DNA from 3 places in the Paracerasibacillus soli genome. Region 1 is predicted to be linked to each of the others. Evidence: riboswitches for the same ligand, from Rfam matches in the RefSeq annotation. Region 1 holds a riboswitch; each other region holds the start of a gene.
What was found. A riboswitch is a leader RNA that binds a small molecule or an ion and turns the genes downstream of it on or off. The one in region 1 is predicted to bind S-adenosylmethionine.
Positions count from the first base shown of each region.

Region 1 (5,015 bases):
GATTTTCGCAAGGATAAGTTTGTGTGCGGGTTGCGGTATATGTAAGAAGTTTTGTATGTTGTTTACTTCCATATTTAAACTAAATAATAAGCTTGCCGGAATAATAATCAATCCAAGCGTAATCATTCCAACTAAACTTTCGTAAACGCCACTATTCATACTCATAAATATAAAAAGCACAGTACAAAGTACAATCATCCCAATAAAAAAACTCCGCATCATACGCCATTCTTTCCATAATAACCCCTTCATTGATTGACTCATATTTTCACCTCTGTATTAGTGTTATAGTTAGATAGTACACTATAACTAGTAAAATAACAATATATTTTGATACGTAATTATTCCATGCTAAACTTAGGCTACTAAAATAAACGAGGGGAAGTATTTATGATAAAAAATATTTTGCAATTCTCACATCAACTCCTAGCAGATGCCGTCCAAGTTGGAGAAACTGTCATTGATGCGACATGTGGTAATGGAAATGATACGATATTTTTAAGCAATCTAGTTGGAGATTCTGGTACAGTTTTAGCCTTTGACATCCAAAAACAAGCGATAGACAGTACAAAAAGACGGCTCATCGATGAGGCCCGTCAAAATGTTAAGCTTATTCATGATGGTCATGAACGTGTTACTACATATCTGTTAAAGGAACAAAAACACGGGATTGCTGGGGCAATTTTTAATCTTGGGTACTTGCCAAGAAGCGATAAAACTATCATTACGAAATCTGAATCCACCTTACAGGCAATCCAACAAATTTTGGATTACTTAAAAACAAATGGTGTAGTTGTCATAGTCATTTATTATGGACATGAAGGTGGTTTAGAGGAAAAGGAAAATGTAATCACCTTTGTGAAACAACTGGATCAATCCGCTTATCATGTGCTACGTTATGAATTTATTAATCAAAAAAATAATCCACCATTTGTAGTCGCGATTCAAAAAAGAAAGGAGAAGTTAAATAAATGATACACCACTATAAAAATATTCATCCAAAAATTCACGATTCTGTTTTCCTTGCTAAAAACGCGGACATTATTGGTGATGTAGAAATTGATGAATATTCAAGTATATGGTTTCATACCGTAATACGGGGAGACGTTGCACCTACAAAAATTGGGAAACGGGTCAGTATTCAAGATTTAACAATGATACACCAAAGCCCTAATCTCCCTGTTTTGATAGAAGATGATGTTACAATCGGCCATCAAGTTACCTTACATTCAGCTATTATTCGTAAAAAAGCTTTAATCGGAATGGGCTCAATCATATTAGATGGTGCGGAAATAGGTGAGGGTGCGTATATCGGAGCTGGTTCTTTGGTTCCACCCGGCAAAAAGATTCCACCTCATACGATGGCATTTGGTAGCCCAGCAAAAGTAGTCCGCACACTAACGGATGAGGACTATCATGATATGGAACGAATAAGAAAATCTTACGTAGAAAAAGGAATCTATTATAAAAATGAAACAAACTTAGGTAAATAATAAAAGAAAAAGGGGTTGGGACAAATCAGAGTGTCAGACCCCTCCACTACTACATTTAGTATGAAGTGCGATACTTCTTTTACTATTGTGACAGTAGTTAAGCGAGGGATTCAGACCCTTATGTCCCAACCTCTATTCTATATTATGAAATATTGATTAACTCTTTTAACAGATTCGCTTTATCGACTTTTTCCCATGGGAACAAGACATCTTCCCGCCCAAAATGTCCATATGCTGCTGTTTCTTTAAAAATCGGCTTTTGTAAATCTAACATACGAATAATGCCAGCCGGACGTAGATCAAATAACTCTCGTACTGCATTTACTAACTGTTCTTCATCAACAATACCAGTACCAAAAGTGTTAATAGCAATAGATACAGGTTCTGCAACACCAATTGCATATGCTAGCTGTACCTCACAAGTTTTTGCTAGTTTAGCCGCAACAATATTTTTGGCAACATATCTTGCCGCATAAGCTGCAGAGCGGTCAACTTTGGTAGCATCTTTTCCACTAAAAGCACCACCACCATGACGTGCATAGCCACCATATGTGTCAACAATTATTTTACGTCCTGTTAGTCCAGCATCGCCTTGTGGTCCACCGATAACAAAGCGCCCAGTTGGATTGATCAAATATTTAGTTGCTTCATCTAATAAATGAGCTGGAACAACTGGCTGAATCACATGTTCAATGAGGTCTTTTTCTATACGCTCATTTGTAATATCTTGATGATGTTGTGTAGAGATGACAATCGTATCAATACGAATTGGCTTATTTTGCTCATCATACTCAACAGTTACTTGTGTTTTCCCATCAGGTCTTAAGTAGTCAAGTAAATGATTTCTTCGTACATCAGTTAATCTTTTTGCTAGCTTATTAGCAAGCGATATTGGTAAAGGCATGTACTCAGCAGTTTCGTCACAGGCAAAACCAAACATTAATCCTTGGTCCCCTGCTCCGATTGCATCTATTTCAGCATCTGTCATTTTACCTTGTCTCGCTTCTAAAGCTTGATCGACACCACCTGCGATATCTGGAGATTGTTCATCAATTGCAGTAAGTACAGCACAAGTTTCGGCGTCAAATCCATACTTTGCACGTGTATAACCAATATCCTTGATTGTCTTTCTCACAATAGCTGGGATATCGACATAGGTAGTGGTTGTAATTTCACCAGCAACAAGTACAAGCCCAGTAGTAACCATTGTTTCACAGGCAACTCTTGCAGCTGGATCCTTTTTTAAAATTTCATCCAAAATAGCATCTGAAATTTGGTCACATATTTTATCAGGGTGACCTTCTGTAACAGATTCTGAAGTAAATAAACGACGATTATTAGCCATGTGGCTAAATCCTCCTTAAAGGGTATGGTACGGATCTCTAATTCTTAATCATATATTTATTATGCCACTTGTAGAAAACAAAAAACCTTTCCTATAATATAGAGGAAAGGATATATGTAGCCTTTCTCTCTTATTGTTCAAGGACATGTCCTTGCTTTAGGTTAGCACCTTTTCACATAGGAAGTGATGGTTGCTGGGCTTCATAGGGCCTATCCCTCCACCGACTCTGAATAAGAGTATCCGCTCAAAATTATGGTAACGAAATGAAAGGCCTATGTCAACTTTTACATGCATCTTACATATACATACAAAAATCAGCTAATATAGTATGGACTATTTCAGTAAATGTGTTATACTATTAATCAGATTTTAGAAATTAACATACCTTTATATTACATTTAAAAAATATATTAAAAGGCAGGTTATTATTAAAATGAAAATGGTGGAACAAACATCTTTAATCGACGAATTTGCACAACAGACGAATTTACAAAAGGATCTGTCGGTTCCCCGACTTATTGAAAAAATCTTATCACGCCGAGAAGGGGTTTTATCAGAAACCGGTGCAGTTCAAGCGACGACAGGAAAGTATACAGGTCGTTCCCCAGAGGATAAATTTATCGTACGCGATGAAATTTCGGAGAAAACAGTAGATTGGGGTACAGTAAATAAACCTATAGATGAACATGTATTTTTAAAATTGCTTATGAAAGTAACCAACCATTTAAAAGAAAAAGAAGAGTTATTCGTCTTTAACGGTTTTGCGGGAGCAGATGAAAAATATCGTTTACCAATACGTGTAATGAATGAGTTTGCATGGCATAATCTGTTTGCAAAACAGTTGTTTATTCGCCCAACTGCGGTTGAATTAGCTGAGCATGAACCTGATTTTACAATTATCTCAGCACCAACATTTAAAGCAGACCCTACAGTCGATGGGACGAATTCAGAAGCGTTCGTTCTCATTTCATTTAAGCAAAAAATCATTTTAATTGGTGGGACAGAATATGCAGGTGAAATTAAAAAATCAATCTTTTCTGTGATGAATTATTTATTACCACAAAAAAATGTACTATCCATGCATTGCTCTGCAAACGTTGGGGCGGAAGGCGATGTTGCTTTATTTTTCGGTTTATCAGGCACCGGAAAAACGACGCTATCTGCAGATCCTTATCGTAAATTAATTGGTGATGACGAACACGGATGGAGTCCAAATGGTGTATTTAATATTGAAGGTGGCTGTTATGCAAAATGCGTGAAACTATCAGAAGAGAAAGAACCACAAATCTTTCATGCAATTCGGTTTGGCTCTGTACTAGAAAATGTTGTACTAGATAAGGTAACGCGGACGCCTGACTATGATGATGTTACATTAACCGAAAACACGCGTGCAGCTTATCCATTAGAAAATATCGATAATATTGTTAAGCCAAGTGTAGCTGGACATCCAAACACAATTATCTTTTTGACAGCGGATGCATCTGGCACTTTGCCTCCAATAAGTAAACTTACAAAGGAACAAGCAATGTATCATTTCCTAAGTGGCTATACGAGTAAACTTGCAGGAACAGAGCGCGGTGTAACTGAACCACAAGCAACATTTTCAACTTGCTTTGGAGCACCTTTTTTACCACTTGCACCAGCAACATATGCAAAAATGCTCGGTAAAAAAATTGATCAACATCAGGCAAACGTATTTCTCGTAAATACAGGTTGGACTGGCGGATCCTATGGTGTCGGTCAACGAATTAAACTTTCTTATACACGTGCAATGGTCCATGCTGCTTTAGAGGGAGAATTAAATATGGTGGAAACAATGAAAGATGATATTTTTGGTTTACACATTCCCCTTCATGTACCTGGTGTACCAGACGAGGTACTTATTCCGAAGCAAACATGGGAAAATAAAGATTCCTATGAAAAAACAGCGCAAAAGTTAGCCGAGGAATTTCATGCAAACTTTGAAAAGTTTACGCATGTTAGTGAAGAAATTGTCAAGGCGGGACCAATTTATCGCCTATAAACATGTTACCTCATCCCAAGAGGAGTAATATATATTACGATGGCACATTATGTTGCCACGAAAAGCCGACTAAACTCATAGTCGGCTTTTCTTATACCTAAATATATATAGAGATAACCTTATTCGCCGTATGCTACTTAGATGTCGCAGTATC
Region 1 covers NZ_JBHLWL010000026.1:74,791-79,805, reverse strand. The annotation lists gene ACFFIS_RS09465 (hypothetical protein) at 1-264, opposite strand, end outside; gene mnmM (tRNA 5-(aminomethyl)-2-thiouridylate-methyltransferase MnmM) at 391-975, shown strand; gene ACFFIS_RS09455 (gamma carbonic anhydrase) at 972-1,493, shown strand; gene metK (methionine adenosyltransferase) at 1,636-2,838, opposite strand; SAM riboswitch class I at 2,966-3,075, opposite strand; gene pckA (phosphoenolpyruvate carboxykinase (ATP)) at 3,278-4,861, shown strand.

Region 2 (5,015 bases), on a different contig from region 1:
ATAAAAACTACCAAGTTATTCGGACGATTAGAGGCGCCGGATACCGAGTGGACTTGTAGGTGAAAACATGCTTAAAAAAATTCTATCGCCTTACTCTTTAAAAAAACAACTACTCATGCGAACTTTTTTTATTTTAGCTATCATCTTACTACTGATAGGCATTGTACAATATTGGATTATGAGGGATTTCCTCTATCAAAATGAAGCAAATGCACTGAACGATAAACTTGGTTCACTTCCTTTAGAGTTACTATTAAATGAAGAAAGCAAATCAACGAAACCTAAGGGGAAGGATAATCCCCTACCTGCTAATCAACCTTTTTTGTTTTACCAAGGTATGTCCCTGGCCATTATTGATACAAACGGAAATTATCAAGATATACTAGGTAATAGTGGTGTTGCCGCTCCCATTTTTACTAAAAAGGAATACCTCAAGATGCTACAACATAACGAAAGTATACATCGGATTGCATATCACGTTAGAGAAAACAGCAAAGGTATAGAACAGTTAGTTGTATTTAGACCATTAGGAGGTCCACATGAAAGTCATAATCGAGCTGATTTGACGTTACAGCTAGGTACAAATACTGCCCCACTCAAAAAAATATTGTTACAACAATTATTAACTTTTATCGTTCTCGCTTCTATTGCTTTAACCAGTGGACTTGTAATCTATTTACGTACTTTAAAACATACTCTTGTCCCTTTATCCACAATCGTCGACGTAGTGAAAAAGACAGATGTCGAGAACTTAACGGAACGTCTTCCAGTTAAACAAGGTCAAGAAGAAATTGATCGATTAGCAGAATCTTTTAATGCGATGTTAGCGCGCCTTGAAATATCTTTTGAATATGAGAGAGAAACAAAGGAACAAATGAGACGTTTCATTGCAGATGCCTCTCACGAACTACGAACGCCTCTTACATCTATAAATGGCTTTATTGAAGTTTTATTAAGAGGTGCAGCTAATCAACCCGAACAACTTTATCAAGCATTAAATAGTATGCAAGGGGAATCAAAGCGAATTATTAAGTTAGTAGAAGATTTATTTACACTCGTTAAACTGGATCAAGCCCCTTCCTTACAAGTTTCCCAAGTGAATGTGACAAAAATAATAAAAGAAATGCGTTCACAACTTGATGTATTAGCAGGAAATCGTACAGTTTATGTTAAAGTATCCGAAGAACGATATGGATATTATGAACCAAATAAATTAAAGCAAGTCTTTCTAAACCTATTTTATAACGCTGTGCAACATACAGACCCGGAGACTGGAGTTATTCACCTATCACTTGATGCAATAAATGATTCAAACAGATTTACTATTCAAGATAATGGCGCCGGAATAGATAGCAAAGACCTTCCATTTATTTTTAATCGATTTTATCGAGCAGATATTTCACGTACAAGGACATCTGGTGGTTCTGGCCTTGGATTATCCATTACAAAGTCCATTGTGGAAGCACATGGAGGGAGAATAGAAGTTACGAGTAAAATGGGAAATGGAACAACCTTTCAAGTATTTTTACCTTTTTCTCCTAAAAAAAATCATTAAGATTCGAGGCAAAATAATATTAGTTTCATATGTGATTATGATATAATAAAAATAATTTAATATGGTTATCAAGAGTGAACGAGAGTACTGGCTCTAAGACTTCACAGCAACCTACCTAGAAGGTAAGGTGCTCCTACCAGCAAAGCTTGCTTTGGATGATAACGAACGGTGCTATAAACCCTTTGTGTGCATTCAGTTGCTGCAAAGGGTTTTTTATTGCGCGAACAGTTAATGTTGGATATCTTTAAGGGCAATACCGACCAACATTGGCCTACTCTGCTTAGGATACATTTAGCCTTGTCACGATCAATGATAGCTAAACTAACCTTTGTTTGGGAATATTTTCACAGCAAGCCGCGTCACAGTTTATGTCTCGTTAATTGCTCGCTTTTACTTTTTTGCAAATGGTCTTGATACCTATTGAAAAATAATAGGAGGAATGCAAATGAATACAACAGGATTTATTCGTGGTTATATGGCTAAAAATCAAGAAGGAGAAAAATATTTACACCATGTAATGAAGGTAATGGAGCGACAACTTCAAGAATGGGACGAAACATATGAGGTAAAAATGATTAAAAAGGAAAGCTATGCTATTTCAGTTCAAAATAGTGAACAGACTTCCATCATTCTCATTTCAAATTCACAGTTAGCACAGCTACAATCTAAATCTCCATACGCTTTGGACAAGTATATGTGGACAAAGCTAAAGGAGAATGGATTAGTTATAAAAGAGCGAACTGGAAATTATTTAAATTACGTTTTTATGTAAGATCGATTCATCTATACAATTATTCTAATAATTAAGGTGGGAAATTTTCCGCCTTTTTTATTTTTCATTACAGTATGTCACTTTTATCCACTTCCCGGCGGATTGTGTTGCCTTCAGTTTTTAATTCCAAAACATATGAAAAACCATTTCGTTTAACTATACACCATATGGCAATAACTAAATATAACATATCCTCTACTTGCAAATTCATACTCTCTTCATATTTTTGTAATAGGATAGAATAAAAGATCCTTACTAAAATATATACTTTGCTGAATAATACTTCTTGATTGGAGAGATACAGATGACTACTATACTTGTTGTTGATGATGATCAAAATATCTTGAACTTAGTATCGGTTTACTTAAAAGATGAAGGGTTCAACGTTTTGAAAGCAGAAAATGGGCAAGAAGCACTAAATTTATTAGAAAAAAACCCATGTGATATGGCCATTGTTGATGTGATGATGCCGGTTATTGATGGATATGAATTAACGAAGGATATTCGTAACTTTTACGATATTCCAATCATATTATTGACTGCGAAAGACCAACTTAAAGATAAGGAAAAAGGTTTCCTTTCTGGAACAGATGACTACCTTGTGAAACCCTTCGAGCCAAAGGAACTCCTGTACCGTATAAAAGCGTTATTTCGCCGTTATGAAAAAAATACCGAGGATGTTATTACTCTCGGATCGACTGTTATTAATAAAAAAAATTATGTAGTGGAAATTGACGATAAATCATTTTTATTACCATTAAAAGAATTTGAATTACTTTTTTACCTTGCCTCACACCCCTCGCAAGTATTTTCACGTGGACATTTAATCGAAAGAATTTGGGGATTCGACTATGATGGTGATGAGCGGACGGTTGATGTACATATAAAACGGTTAAGAGAACGTTTTACGAAAATAACAAGTGACTTTCATATTAAAACGATACGCAGTGTTGGGTATGCTTTGGAGGTAAAATAATCGTGAAGACGCTTTATGTTAAATTCGCTCTCACAACCATTTCAATTATGCTTGTGAGCACTTTGCTTTCCTTTATGTTTTCCAATTTTTATTACCAACAAAAATTAAAGCCTTATAACGATGAAAAAAATACAAAAATTGCACTAGATATCGCGAATTACGTTAATCACGAACAACATATTCATCTTGAACACTACTTAGAAAATATATCAGCTGTTGGATATCAAATTTTTTTAGCAGATAAAGAAGGAAATAAGACATTTTTCGGTGACCCATTTCGGGACAAAACACTTTCTAATCAAACAATTGAACTTGTATTAAATGGTGAAGTTTACCACGGGATTGCGCAATTCCCCCAAGAAACATTTGTCACAGGCTTTTTTGCAAACGAACTAACAAATACCATCGGGGTACCGCTAGAGCATAACAACAAACAATATGCGCTTTTTATTCGACCAAATATTAAATTACTTTTTAATGAAATGCACATTCTATTTGCCTGGTTGCTTGCTTTAACAATTGTATTAAGCATTATTTTCGTTTGGATTAGTGCGAAATATTTAGTTAACCCTATTTCGAAGTTAACACGAGCTACAAAAGATCTTTCCGAAGGGAACTTTTCCATTGAACTTGATATAAATCGAAAAGATGAAATAGGAAAACTAGCAACTAGTTTTACAAATATGGCGCAACAACTTGAAAAGCTTGATGAAATGAAGAGCGAATTTATTTCAAATATTACCCACGATATCCAGTCACCATTATCGAATATAAAAGGGTATTCCCATTTACTGGAAAAGGATACGTTGAGTGAGGAAGATAAATCCCATTATATTTCGATTATTAACAATGAAATCAATCGATTATCAAGCCTCACAAAACAGTTATTACTACTTGCTTCACTTGACCGAGGGGATGATCTTTTAAATAAGATAACGTATCCTTTGTCAGATCAACTAAAAGAAGTTATTTTTAATCATCAATGGGCTATTAATGAAAAGCGGATCATGATTAGCTACTCTATGCCTGACATAGATATAAATGGAGATCCTGCATTACTTTATAATGTATGGGAGAATTTGTTAACCAATGCCATCAAGTACAATAAAGAAAATGGTAGCATTGACATATCAATTATCAAAAAGGAAAAGGAAATTGAAATTCGTTTCCAAGATTCTGGTATAGGACTATCTCAAGCAGTTCAAAAGCGAATTTTTGATCGTTTTTATCGGGAAGATTCTGCAAGGACAAGTACAGTTGAAGGTACCGGTTTGGGATTATCTATCGTCTCTTCGATCGTGAAATTACATGGTGGTCGAATCGAGGCAGACAGTGAAGAAAATGTAGGTTCAACTTTCACAGTGTACTTACCGAAAGGATAACCTCATATTCATAGGTGATTCATCATCTTGAAGTAATATATGAACATACATATTGACTATCGGAGGGGTTATATGAATAACTACAGTCAGCTATTACTTAGATTTTCAGCGTTGTTTGCAGTTATTGGTGTATTGTTAGGTACACATATGGCAGGTTCAGGGTCAAATGCATTTCGCCCGATTCACACCCATATTTTGGTTGGAGGCTGGTTAACTATATTTGCATGGGCGCTATACTATAAAGTATTTTACCCTAAAGTGAATATGCTAGCTAAACTGCATGTGTGGTCAGCAATTATTGGTTCAATCGGATTGTCAGTAGGAATGTGG
Region 2 covers NZ_JBHLWL010000022.1:37,279-42,293, reverse strand. The annotation lists gene ACFFIS_RS06865 (response regulator transcription factor) at 1-59, shown strand, start outside; gene ACFFIS_RS06860 (sensor histidine kinase) at 68-1,555, shown strand; SAM riboswitch class I at 1,618-1,720, shown strand; gene ACFFIS_RS06855 (hypothetical protein) at 2,001-2,327, shown strand; gene ACFFIS_RS06850 (response regulator transcription factor) at 2,632-3,303, shown strand; gene ACFFIS_RS06845 (sensor histidine kinase) at 3,306-4,685, shown strand; gene ACFFIS_RS06840 (hypothetical protein) at 4,758-5,015, shown strand, end outside.
Region 2: it holds a riboswitch for S-adenosylmethionine, as region 1 does, so the genes downstream of both, ACFFIS_RS06855 (hypothetical protein) here and metK (methionine adenosyltransferase) in region 1, are expected to answer to the same signal.

Region 3 (5,015 bases), on a different contig from region 1:
AACAGCAGAAATAATCATAATCGTCCATGTGCCGGCAGATAAGACGGATGTTTCGGGTAACAATTCCGAAAAACGCCTAATGATATATGATACACCAAATCCAACACCCAACATTGCGACTAACTGTGGTACAGCAAGTGGACGGGAATTTTCTTGAGAAAATTTAGCCATCTCTTCATTTACTTCTGCAATAATGGTGTTATCAGCTTTATTCCATTTATTAAACTTATGTTGGAATCCAGCTAAAAAGATCATAATACCCATCCAACTGTAACCAACAACTGTATCTACAACAATGATAGGTGACAATACATTGTGTGGCGTTCCCGTTGCCTCAATCATTGCAGCCATATTGGCACTTCCACCTATCCAACTTCCTGAAAGTGCAGCAACACCTGTCCAAGCTTCTTCTGGTAATAAAGGTTGGAAAATTGCTAAAGCTATTGGTCCACCAATAATAACACCAAGTGTCCCTGCAAAAAACATCATGATTGCCTTTGGTCCCAATTTTAATGTTGCCGGAACATTTGCAGATAATAGCAATAATAATAGACCAAACGGCAAGATATAGGTTGATACAAAGTCATATAATGTAGATTGATCCGGAATAATTCCTAAAGTAGTTGAAATCATTGGAATGAAGTATGTCCAAATGAGTGGCGGAGCATAGTGGAAAAACTTCTGCAAAAGGCGGTTTTTGGATTCTCCTAAAACAAAAACAAAGCCAACTACCGCAGCTAAATAAGCAAATATCGCCATCGGCTCTTGAATGAGCGGGGCTGTATACAAATATCCCATTTCATACCTCCTCTGTTTATCTTGTTGTCATAAAATGTAATATGGGATTAATAAATTTTAACATGAATAAAAAAGATATGTCATTTATTTTAACGAATCATTGATTTTACATGTTGTTGAAAGGCCTCTACAAATTGCTTTGGCGGAGTTTTCACATAATACGAAAATACACCTTGGATTGTATGTAAATAAAGCAATCCACTATTTTTGCTGGACATGCGGTAAGACATATCTCTTATTTCCTCAATAGAGAATTGCCGGTGTTTCGTCTCAACACGATTCGTATATAAACATATTTCCCGATGATGTTCAATCTGTCTTTGCTCAATAGACGTAACTTCTCTTTCGATTTTGAAGTACGCATGCTTTGCTAACAACATGTATTTTCCCCTTCTTTACAATAAACTTGTACTATATTTTAACAACACTTAGTCATTAAAATATAGTACACTCTTTATAAGATCGGACCAATCAAAGCTTTATTTATTACTTCACCTTATTTAAGACATTTTTAAGTGTCGTGACAGATTGATCAAATTGACTTTTCTCTGTTTCATTTAGGTCTATTTCAACAACTTCCCGAACGCCTGAACGATTAATAACGGTTGGTACTCCAATATATATATCACGGTGTCCATATTCCCCTTCTATATATGTTGAAGTCGTTAACATACTATTTTCATTGTTTAAGATTGCTTTTGTTATTCGTACAAGTGCCATACCAACACCATAATATGTTGCTCCTTTTCTTTCAATGATATGATAGGCTGCATCACGTACTTGCATAAATAAGTGATCTAATTCTTCCTGTTTAATGAGTGGGTTTCTTGCTAAATACGTATCAATTTGCTCCACCCCAATTGTTGCACGACTCCATACAGGAAGCTCTGTATCACCATGTTCACCAATGATTAGCGCATGTACATTTCTCGTATCGATATGAAAATGTTGTCCCAAAGTATAACGTAATCTTGCAGTATCAAGGACTGTTCCTGAACCGATAACTCGTTCTTTTGGTAACCCTGATTCCTGCCAAGTGATATATGTTAAAACATCAACAGGATTTGTGGCAACTAAGAAAATACCTTGAAAATGATGTTGCATCACATCAGAAACCATTCCCCTAAATAGTTTTGCATTTTTTTCTACTAAATCTAATCTTGTTTCGCCAGGCTTTTGTGGAAGTCCTGCAGTGATGACGACAATATCCGCGTCTTTGCAATCTGCATATGTTCCATTCCAAACTTTTGTTGGGCTTGGAGCAAATGGCATGCCATGACTTAAGTCCATCGCTTCACCTTCAGCCTTTGCCTCATGAATATCAATCAATACTAATTCTTCCGCGACTCCTTGATTCACACATGCATACGCATAACTACAACCAACTGCACCCGTCCCAATTATGACGATACGATTCACTTTTTCTCTCATCATCTGCCTGCTCCTTTCCAAACCTTTTTAAAATTAGCAGCAGGGATCGTCACATTTCTCCTACTAGTTCGTAATGAACGCATTAGGTTTCTAGTTGTTGATTCCCCACTTATCATACTTTAAACCTCCTCGAATTCTTGAAATGACGGACTTACGCATGAAACTATGATAAATAGAACATGTATATTTACATCTTTCCCTCCATACAGACTAGCAAAAGTGATATAATTATTTTACTATTTTGCTTATTCAAGGAGAGGTTAAGATAATGTCACACACGCCTTTTATTTTATTTTCCTTTTCACATCTGATTGTGTTCGTTTTACTCTTCTTATCCTTACTTTATTTACATCGAGCTACTCATTTACGACAACGCAACTTAAAACGATATGAACGTTATTTTGCACTCATTTTATTAGGTCTGGAAGTTGGTTACCATGGCCTGCAATTTGCTCAATCCAATTGGACACCACAATATAATTTACCGTTAGAGTTATGTAGTTTAACCTTATTTGGGGCAATTATTTTATTATGGCGGCCAAATCAAGTGCTATATCAATTTGTATTTTATGCGGGTATTGCTGGGGCGATACAAGCATTAATTACTCCTGTAACTGATTACGGCTTTCCGCATTATCGATATTTCCACTTTTTTATCACACATTGTGGCATTATCATGACAGCATTTTATTTTACTTGGGTAAAACGAGGATACCGTCCAACCCTAAAAGGTATTGGTCAAACAATGCTTATATTAAATATCCTTCTGCCTATCATTTTATATCTCAATCACATAACAGGTGGAAATTATATGTTCTTAGCAGAAAAACCACCAAGCGGCAGCATACTTGACCTCCTCGGCCCATACCCATGGTACCTACTATCACTAGAGATTGTAGCAACCACCATGTTTCTCACCCTACTCCTATTATTCAAGTGAAACATGGGGACGGTTCTCCTGTTTCATTAGCAAAGAATCCGTCCACATTTTTATTATTATTTCAAAAAGGGTATTGACTTTTTAGAGAATAGCCTATAGACTAACATCTAACATTAAGAAATGTATTAAAAATTAAATATTTGTACCACTTTCTTATCAAGAGAGACGGAGGGAAGGGCCCTATGAAGTCTCGGCAACAGATTCTTTTAAAATGGAAAACTGTGCCAAGTCCCACAAATGCTATTGCTGCATTTGAAAGATGAGAAAGAGATGGTTTCTTACATAGAATCCCTCTTTTTCTTATCAATTAAGAAAAGGAGGGATTTTTTCGTGCAACTTTTAAAGAATGTGACACAAGGAGTAACGTCACTGCCACCGCTTGTGTCCATAGTGTAAAACAGCAATATTTTGGAAAAAGGCGAACGGTTCAAAACATTTGAGGAGGACATCATATGATCGAGTTTAAAGATGTTTCAAAAACTTTTCATCTCGGAAAACGCGAAGTGCAAGCTGTAAAAAACGTATCCTTAACAATTTCACAAGGAGAAATATTTGGGGTTATTGGATTTAGTGGTGCTGGGAAAAGTACATTGCTACGTTTAGTCAACATGCTGGAGCGCCCAACCTCTGGAACTGTATGGATGCACGGGGTAAATATTAGCACATTATCCGCAAAAGAATTACGTGCAAAACGCAGAAACATCGGGATGATTTTTCAAAACTTTAATCTATTTAACGCTCGTACCGTCGCGGGGAACATAGCATATCCATTAAAACTAGCTGGATATTCCAAGCAAAAAATAGCCGAACGAGTGAATGAATTATTACAGTTTGTCGGACTTGAAGATAAAGCAAAAGACTATCCCGATCAATTATCGGGAGGGCAAAAACAGCGGGTAGGTATTGCAAGAGCACTCGCCACTTCACCAGACGTGCTCATTTGTGACGAAGCAACATCAGCACTAGATCCTGACACGACAAGTGATATTTTACGATTACTAAAAAAGGTCAATCGTGAACTTGGCATTACGATGTTACTTATTACACACGAAATGCACGTTATCCAGTCCATCTGTGACAAAGTCGCCGTTATGGAAGACGGAGAGGTTATTGAATTCGGCAACGTATTTGAGACATTTACAAATCCGCAACATCCAACGACAAAGCGATTTATTAGTTCCGTGCAACAAGACTTACCGTCCCAGGAAGTTCTGAGAGAATGGCAAGATAAATCAAATAACAGCAAGCTTTATCGCGTTATATTTACCGGTGAAATTACAAATAATCCCGTATTATCACAAGTTACGAAACGACATGACGTAGATTTTAATATTATCTATGGTTCTGTTCAAGAATTACAAGCACAATTATTCGGAAATTTACTCGTATCATTCACTGGCGAATCCGCCAACGTAAACCAAGTACTCACAGAACTAAAAACGCTTGTACAAATTGAGGAGGTGAACATTCATGAAAGTTGATTGGACTACATTTTGGCCTCGCATTGTTGAAGCAACAGGCGAAACACTCACAATGGTTATTGCAACCTTAATCTTTGGTTCCATTATCGGGATAACTTTCGGCTTACTACTCTTTGTAACAAGAGAAAATCATATTTTAGAAAATAAATTCGTGTTTCAAATATTAAATTTACTAGTAAACATGATCCGACCTATTCCTTTTATCATTTTCCTTGTAGCAATCTCACAGCTTACAAGGCTCGTGATTGGAACAACTATCGGAACCGCAGCAGCCATTTTCCCAATGACTATTGTTGCAAGTTTTACAGTTGCGAGAGTAGTAGAAAACAACTTAGTAAGTATTGATCCAGGTGTCATTGAAGCGG
Region 3 covers NZ_JBHLWL010000017.1:170,665-175,679, forward strand. The annotation lists gene ACFFIS_RS05735 (DUF819 family protein) at 1-798, opposite strand, end outside; gene ACFFIS_RS05740 (hypothetical protein) at 888-1,178, opposite strand; gene ACFFIS_RS05745 (L-lactate dehydrogenase) at 1,285-2,229, opposite strand; gene ACFFIS_RS05750 (YwaF family protein) at 2,498-3,169, shown strand; SAM riboswitch class I at 3,320-3,435, shown strand; gene ACFFIS_RS05755 (methionine ABC transporter ATP-binding protein) at 3,622-4,650, shown strand; gene ACFFIS_RS05760 (methionine ABC transporter permease) at 4,640-5,015, shown strand, end outside.
Region 3: it holds a riboswitch for S-adenosylmethionine, as region 1 does, so the genes downstream of both, ACFFIS_RS05755 (methionine ABC transporter ATP-binding protein) here and metK (methionine adenosyltransferase) in region 1, are expected to answer to the same signal.